DNA from 2 places in the Sorangium sp. So ce295 genome. Region 1 is predicted to be linked to the other one. Evidence: predicted binding sites of a transcription regulator. Region 1 holds the regulator's gene; the other holds the start of a gene.
What was found. Region 1 encodes HrcA, which represses chaperone genes, less so after heat shock. Its sites were predicted from a motif close to GNTAGCACTCNCCNNNGGNGAGTGCTANC; they were not measured.
Positions count from the first base shown of each region.

Region 2: the regulator HrcA is predicted to act here: its motif matches at 2,245-2,273, upstream of groES (co-chaperone GroES).

Region 1 covers NZ_CP150324.1:13,859-18,065, forward strand. The annotation lists gene WMF11_RS00045 (hypothetical protein) at 73-867, opposite strand; gene hrcA (heat-inducible transcriptional repressor HrcA) at 1,217-2,260, shown strand; gene WMF11_RS00055 (RluA family pseudouridine synthase) at 2,253-3,212, opposite strand; gene WMF11_RS00060 (response regulator transcription factor) at 3,512-4,207, shown strand, end outside.
Region 2 covers NZ_CP150324.1:4,094,510-4,098,716, reverse strand. The annotation lists gene groL (chaperonin GroEL) at 73-1,761, opposite strand; gene groES (co-chaperone GroES) at 1,830-2,126, opposite strand; tRNA gene WMF11_RS15570 (tRNA-Gln) at 2,726-2,799, shown strand; tRNA gene WMF11_RS15565 (tRNA-Glu) at 2,839-2,913, shown strand; gene WMF11_RS15560 (NUDIX hydrolase) at 3,058-3,768, shown strand; gene WMF11_RS15555 (hypothetical protein) at 3,801-4,207, opposite strand, start outside.

The DNA of each region.
Region 1 (4,207 bases):
CTAACATAGCGGGTCGACCTCGAAGGGAGAGCGGGTTTGCGCGCGGGAGGACGGAGGACGGCCCCTCCCGGATCAGCGCACGAGATGCCATTGGACGCCGGGGGTCACCTCGAGATGCAGGTGATTTTTGTGCGCCCGGTCGTAGTTGGGCGTGAGGATCGACGTGAAGATGTGCTGGTCCACGGCCTCGCACACGATGGATCGCAGCTCTCGCGCCGCCGCGTCCGCTGGAGGGCCGCTGCCCGCCCCCTTGCCGGCCCCGCGGGGCCGCCCGGTCGGGCGGGCGCTCTCGCCGCAGACCGGCGCGCCGCGCCTGCCGACGAAGTCGCGCTCCACCTCGAGCCAGTCCTCCGCGAACCCGCCGCCGACGCGCTCCTTGACGAACCTGTAGGGGTCGATCGCGAGCCCGCCGGGGTGCCTCGTGGCGAGCCTGCCCTCGGGCCACATCCTGGCCGGAGGCCGCCAGGCCGAGAACATCAGCACCTCGTCGATGTCGTGCGCGCGGAGGATCCGGCTGAAGTCCGAGAGCGCCAGCGCGAGGCGGCAGTCGAAGACGTCGTGCGGGTTTCCCGCGCGTTGATGGGCCGGCAGCGCCGTCCGGTAGAGGACCCCGCCGACCCCATGCATCAGCCGCACCGGAGCGAGCACGCCCGGCGCGCGCTGCACCGGCTGGAACGCGATCTTCCGCTGCGTGAGCGCCGCACGGCATTGCTCCGCGCTCATCGCCGCGTAGCGCGCCGACGGGTGCTTCGCCCAGTCCTGATGGTACCTGACCTTCGGCTTGCCCTGCGCGCTCGGCGCGACGGCGAGGGGGCCGAGCGCGAGGGCGAGCGCGCAGGCAGCGGCGGCATGGCGTGCGGGCGGCATCGTTGCGGTACATCCCTCGTGCGAAGCAAGGCAGGCCGACCCTCTCGGGGGGGGGGGCAAGTGACCACGACCACGACACGACCACGACCACGTGGCCGGCCGCGCCGCCATCCGGTGGAGCGGGGCCCCGTGCGCGGGGTGGCTGGTGGCTACTGCCCGATCCTACCGCGACATTTGACCGGGCCGCGCGATCCCCTCAAAATGGGTCGCATGCGCGTCCGTGGGTCAAGCGCCCGCACGCGCAGCTTGACGTACGGGAGCGAAGGTCCGGCCCGCATGGCTTCCCGGTCCGGGCGGTCCCTGGTCCAGGTAGCCACCGCGGCGCGCTTGTGCGCTGCATGCAACTGACATGGGTGATCTTTCCAACCGAGCTCGAAAGATCCTTTTCGCCGCGGTCACCGAGTTCATCGCAACGGGCGACCCAGTTGGCAGCAGGACGCTCGCCCGGAAGTACGGGCTGGATCTCTCGGCTGCCTCGATCCGCAACGTGCTCGCCGACCTCGAGGAGGCGGGGTACCTCCACCAGCCGCACACCTCTGCCGGGCGGATCCCGACCGATCGCGCGCTCCGGCTGTTCATCGACGCGCTCGTCGAGCTCCGGTCGCTGTCCCCCGAGCAGCAGGCCGAGCTGAGCGCGAGGTTCACCGAGATCTACGCGGGGGCGAACGATCCGCTCCGCGAGACCGGGCGCTACCTCTCGGAGCTGTCCGGCGCCGCGGCGGTCGTCGCGGCGCCGCGGGCGGAGCTCCGCGCCCTCGCCCAGCTGCGCTTCATCCCGACCAAGCCCGGGCAGCTGCTCGCGGTGCTCGTCTTCGCCGACGGCTCGGTCGCGAACCGCTTCATCTCGGCCGACGAGGCGATCAACGAGGGCGAGCTCACCCGGATCCACAACCTGCTCACCGACGTCATCGAGGGGCGCACCCTGGGCGAGATCCGGGACCTGTTCGCCCGCCGCCTCGCGGACGAGCGCCTCCAGATCGACGCGCTGAGGCGCCGCGCCTTCGAGCTCGGCAGCAAGGCGACGGCCGACGTGACCCGGCGGAGCGAGGTCGTCATCGAGGGGCAGAACCGCCTGATCGATCTGCCTGAGTACGCCGACGTCGACCGGCTCAAGAAGCTGATGAAGGCGCTCGAGGAGCGCGAGGAGCTCGTCGATCTGCTCGACCGGACGCTCGCCGCCGGCGCGGGTGAGGTCACCGTGTTCGTCGGCAGCGAGGCGGGCGACCTTGGCGGAGGCCAGCTCAGCCTCGTCGCTGCGCCGTACATGGAGAACGGCCGCGTCGCCGGGACCGTGGGCGTGCTCGGCCCGACGCGGATGGACTACGCGAAGGTCATGCCGCTGGTCGACGCCACGGCCGCGGCGATGACCGAGGTCCGCGGCAAGGTCAAGTAGCGCCCCTCCGCTGCGGCGCGCGGAGCCGCTCGAGCACGTCGTCGAAGTCCGGGGGCGGCGGCGCCTGGAAGCGCATCGGCCGATCGTCGGCCGGGTGGTTGAAGCCGAGCTCGGCCGCGTGGAGCATCAACCGCGCGGCCGGGATCTTCGTCCCGCGGTAGTCCCGCACGTAGACCGTCTCGCCGACGAGCGGGTGCCCGGCCTCCGCGAGGTGGATGCGGATCTGGTGCGTGCGTCCCGTCTCGAGCCGGCACGCGACGAGCGTCACGCCCCCGGCGCCGGCTCCCTCCTGCGGCCCTCGGAGCACCTCGATCGGCTCCACGTGCGTCACCGCGAGTTGCCCCTCGCGCCGCCCGTCGCGCGCCGAGCCGCGCAGCCCGTCGCCCCGATCCTCGACGAGGTAGCTGCGGTAGGTGCCGCGCGGGACGGCGCCGTGCGCGAGCGCCAGGTACTGCCGGTGCATCGCGCGGACGCGGAGCTGCTGCGCGAGGTGCTTCTTCGCGGCGAGCGTCCGCGCGAAGACCAGCAGCCCGCTCGTCCCCTTGTCGAGGCGCTGCACCACGCCGAGCGGCGCGCGCCCGCGCAGGCGGTCGCGCCTGGCCAGCACCTCGCGCACCAGCGCGTCGAGGGTCGCGGCCTGCTCCGCGGGATCCTCGTCGCCGAACGGGATGGTGCTCACCCCGGCGGGCTTGTTCACCACGACGACGCTCGCGTCCGCGTAGACCACGAGCTCGCCCTCGAGCTTGCGCCGCCGCACGGTCTCGGGCCTCGGCGCGTGCAGGCGGACCTCGATCAGCTCCCCGCCGAGCACCCGCCGACGGGCGCTCGTCGCCACCGCGCTCCCGACAAGCACCTTGCCGGTCTCGATCAACCGGCGCGCGTCGGACCACGAGACCTCGGCCAGCGCACGGACGGCCCCGTCCAGCGGACGCCGATCCAGCTCGGCGGGCACCGTCCAGCGGCCATCCTGCGGAGGTCTTACCTGGGCGGCCGGGTGGACCCCGGTCGTTTTGGCGGTTTTGTCTTCGTGGCTCGGCGGAGTGGCGGGTCGGAGCGGACGCATGTAGAGCTCAGCGGGGCGCCTCGGCTCCGCCCACCAGCGTGGGACCGGGCTCTACCGGCGCGGAAAAACGCGCCTCCGCGGGGCCCGCGGGGGCGAAATACACCGCGAATGTTGACACATCGCGCGACGGGGGCCGAAGATATCCAGAGCCGTCGCCGCTTTCTCGCCATCTGAGAGGAGACCCGTTCGTGGCCAGCACCCTTCTCGCCGTAGACGACAGCGTGACCATGCGCAAAGTGCTCGAAATCACCTTTGCGGGTCAGGATTTCCGCGTCGTGACGGCGAGCAGCGCCGACGCTGCGCTGCAGAAGCTCAAGAGCGATAAACCCGACCTGGTGATCGCCGACGTCACGCTCGAGCCGAAGAACGGCTACGAGCTGTGCAAGGCGATCAAGCAGGCCTCACCGGCGACGCCCGTCCTGATCCTGTCGTCCAAGCAGAACCCGTTCGACCCCGCGAAGGGATCGGGCGCGCAAGCGGACGATCACATGGACAAGCCGTTCGACACCCAGCAGATGATCGACAAGGTCAAGAAGCTGCTGGCGTCGCGCGGCGAAGCGAAGCCCGCCGCCGCGGCGGCCCCTGCTGCCGCGGCGCCTGCGCCCGCGCGCTCTCCTGCGGCGCAGCCCGCCGCAGCCGCCGCGCAGCCCGCGGCCGCCGCGCAGCAGGCGGCAGCGAGCCCGCTCCAGCGCGCGAAGACCCTCATCTACACGCCCAACGCGCCGGCCACGAGCGCTGTGCCGGCCCAGGCCTCCGTCAAGACGGCGCCGGGCGGCTCGGCGAACGTGCCGGTCACGACGACGATGGCCTTCTCGCCGACGCCGGTGTCCGGCGTGCCGAAGACCGCGACGGGGCCTGCCGCCGTCGCTGCGACCGCCTCCGCG
Region 2 (4,207 bases), 4.1 Mb from region 1:
TCGTCGGGGCAGCGCGCCCGGCGGGCCGCCGCGCGGAGGCGGCGGCAGCCCGAGAGCGGCGCGGACAGGCGATCAACCCATGTCGAAGTCGCCCATGCCGCCCATGCCGCCCATACCCCCCATGCCGCCCATACCCCCCATGCCGCCCATGCCGCCGGGAGCCCCGCCGCCCGCGGCCTTCTCCTTCTTGGGCTTCTCGGCGACGAGGGCCTCGGTCGTGAGCATCAGCGCGGCGACGCTGGCCGCGTTGGAGAGCGCGTGCCGCACGACCTTGGCGGGATCGATGACGCCGCCGGCGAGCAGGTCCTCGTACGAGTCGGTCGCGGCGTTGTAGCCGAACGTCGGCGCGCCCGTCCGGACCTTCTCCGCGACCACCGTCCCGTCGACCCCCGCGTTCTGGGCGATCTGGCGGAGCGGCGCCTCCACGGCGCGGCGCACGAGCCGCACGCCGACGTCGCGCTCGTCGTTGAACTTGAGCGACTCCAGCGAGGCGGCCGCCCGGAAGAGCGCCACGCCGCCGCCGACCACGATGCCTTCCTCGACGGCCGCGCGGGTCGCGTGGAGCGCGTCCTCGACGCGCGCCTTCTTCTCCTTCATCTCGACCTCGGTCGCCGCGCCGACCTTCACCACCGCGACGCCGCCGGCGAGCTTCGCGAGCCGCTCCTGGAGCTTCTCGCGATCGTAGTCGCTCGCCGTGTCCGCGATCTGCTTGCGGATCGCCTCGATGCGGCCCTTGATGGCGGTCTTGTCGCCCTGGCCGTCGACGATGACGGTGTTGTCCTTGTCGATCTCGACCCGCTTGGCCGTCCCGAGGTCGCGCACCGTGGCGCTCTCGAGCTTCTGGCCGAGGTCCTCCATGAACGGCGTCGCGCCCGTGAGGATCGCGATGTCCTTCAGCATGTCCTTGCGGCGATCGCCGAAGCCGGGCGCCTTCACGGCGGCGACCTTGATCGTGCCGCGCAGCTTGTTCACGACGAGCGTGGCGAGCGCCTCACCCTCGATGTCCTCGGAGAGGATGAGCAGCTCGCGCCCCTGCTTCACCACCTGCTCGAGCAGCGGCAGGAGGTCGGCCATGGCCGAGATCTTCTTCTCGTGCACGAGGATGAGCGGGTTCGTGAGCACCGCGGTCATCTTCTCGGGGTCGGTCACGAAGTAGGGCGAGAGGTAGCCGCGGTCGAACTGCATGCCGTCGACGGTCTCGAGCTCCGTCGTCATGCGCTTGTTCTCCTCGACCGTGATCACGCCCTCCTTGCCGACCTTCTCCATGGCGTCGGCGAGGATCTGGCCGATCTCCTTGTCGCCGTTGGCGCTGACCGTGGCGACCTGGGCGATCTGGTCCTTGTCCTTGGTCGGCTTGGCGGCCTTCTGCACCGCCTCGATGACCTTCGCGACCGCCGCGTCGATGCCGCGCTTCAGATCCATCGGGTTGTGGCCGGCCTCGACGAGCTTGAGGCCCTCGCCGAAGATCGCCTGCGCCAGCACCGTCGCCGTCGTCGTGCCGTCGCCGGCCTTGTCGCTCGTCTTCGAGGCGACCTCGCGCACCATCTGGGCGCCCATGTTCTCGAGCTTGCCGGCGAGCTCGACCTCCTTGGCGACCGTGACGCCGTCCTTCGTCACGACCGGGGAGCCCCAGCTCTTCTCGATGACGACGTTCCGCCCCTTCGGCCCGAGGGTCACCTTGACCGCATCGGCGAGCGTGTTCACGCCCTTGAGGATCGCGGCGCGGGCGCCGCGGCTAAAAACGATCTGCTTCGCAGCCATCTCTCAATCCCCTCGCGGCCGCGCGGCCGCGTGTACTAACGCTTGCGTTCGGTTGCCTCAGACCTGGTTCACGAGGCGGACTCGGTCACGGCGAGCACATCGTCCTCGCGGATGAGCACGTGCTCCTCGCCGTCGAGCTTCACCTCGGTGCCGCTGTACTTGCCGAACAGCACCTTGTCCCCGACCTTCACATCGAGCGGGCGAACCTTGCCGTCCTTCAGGACCTTGCCGTTGCCCACCGCGACGACGCGCCCCTCGATCGGCTTCTCCTTCGCGGCGTCGGGGATGATGATGCCCCCCTTGGTCTTCGTCTCGCTCTCGACGCGCTTGACGACAATCCGATCCTGCAGCGGCCTGATTTTCATGCTGGCTCCCTCGTCCTCGGCTTGTTGACTGACCATCGGCTCGCCGGAGGTCCCGTTCGCCCCCCCGCTGGGGCGATCCGCCCGCGCGACGAGAGCTAAGTGCCCGACATCGCAGTGTCTTGGCACTCTCCTAGGCCGGTGGCTAAACCGCGGCCGAAAGTAAATCAGTCACCCGGCGCGTCAAGGGCACGCAGCAGGGAGCCGCGACTTTTCCGGGGCCGAAAGTCCAGGGCGGCGAAGCCGAGATGGCTGGAGAAGCGACGGGCGACGGCGAGAGCGCGGTCGCGACATCGTGGAGCCTCCCCAGGGACGAGCCCTCCGAGAGTGCGAAGACAGTACGGACGGATTATGGCGAGAGCGCGATGGCATCAGCGCGACGACAACGGACGGCATACAACGAGGGCGGAGCGGGTTGAGCGAGGAGCCGAGCAGGGGGAAGGGCTCGCTCGATGCCCGAGTCGCTCGAAACACGCGAGAACTGGGCGATTTTTGGCGGTGAGCATTTTTCTTCGGCGGGTCCGATTTTGATCGCTTGACAATCCAGGCAGCCCGAGTAGATTCCGCGGCCCGTGGCGCTGATGAACACGGCGCTGACCCCTTGGGGGATCGTCTAACGGCAGGACGCAAGATTCTGGCTCTTGCTATCAAGGTTCGAATCCTTGTCCCCCAGCCAGGCCGCTCAGCTCTGCTGTCGGTCTTCTCCACAGAACAAGGTCCCATCGTCTAGCGGTTAGGACATCGGCCTCTCACGCCGGTAACGCGGGTTCGATTCCCGCTGGGATCGCCACTTCACACCTCTCGCCTCGTTTCCTGCTGCTTCCGTCTGATGTCGTGCGTCGGGCACGGCAAGAAGCACAGCGTCATCGAACGAGCGAGCACGCAGATCAGCGAAGACGTCTTGCTCCGTTCACGTTGCGCTACCCTGTGGCGCATGGCGGCGCAAGACGAAGAGGAGCTCTTCGACCTCCTCGATGACGGCGGCCGGCCGCTCGGCGTGCGCAAGGCGCGCAGGCTCGTTCACCGCGACGGCGACTGGCACCGGAGCGTTCACGTGTGGGTGCTCCTCGAGCGGGGGCCCGATGGCCTGGAGCCGGACGGCGGCCGGAGCGCCGCGGAGCCCTGGGTGCTCTTCCAGCAGCGCAGCCCCGACAAGGACACCTGGCCCGGCGCGCTCGAGGTCGCCGTGTCGGGGCACTACCGCGCCGGAGAGGATCTCGCTGGGGCGCTGCGCGAGGCGGAGGAGGAGATCGGCCTGCCGCTCTCGCCGCGCGACGTTGTCCGGCTCGGCACGCGCCGCAGCCAGGACGATCACGCGCCGGGCATCGTCGATCGCGAGCTGCAGGACGTGCTGCTCGCGACGACCCGCCGCGCGCTCGAGGAGCTGCGTCCCGATCCGCGCGAGGTGACCGCGCTGCTGTCGCTCCCGCTCGGCGCGGCGCTGCGCCTCGTCCGAGGCGAGGTGCCCCGCGCGAGCGGCGTCGTGCGGCGGCCGCCGGACGCCGCGGGCGCCGTGAAGGTCGAGCCGCGCGACGTGCGGCTCGATGAGTTCGTCGTCGCGCGCGACGGCTACTTCGAGCGCGCGCTCGACACGATCCGCAGGCGCCTCGCGGGCGAGGCGCCGGCCCCGTGGCTCCTCGGCTAGGACGGCGGCGCTCTCTCCTCGCGCCCGTGCTGTCAGCCTGAGCCGCGGCGCCCGTCCGCCGGCCGCCGGGGCTTCTCGGGGGGCACCGCCGACGCGACGAGGAACCCCTCGGCGCGGTGCGGGGCGAGCCCGCAACGCGCGTTCATGCGCTTGGCGATCTCGTCGCCGGCCCTGACGAGCGCGTAGAACCACCGGATCCCGAAGCGATCGTGCCCTTCCCGGAGCGCCGCCGCCTGCAGGGGGGCCCCGAGCCCCCGCCCGCGGTGGTCCTCGCGCAGCGAGGTGCAGATCGGCATGGCCGTCCACGAGGGCGCCTCGCCCACGTCGGAGATCCAGAGCGGCGGGGCGCCCAGCAGCCCGAGCTGGGCGAGCGCCTCGCGCCCGCCGATCTCGGCAGGCTGTGGCCGCGTCATGACGCACAGGGTGGCGCAGCCGATCA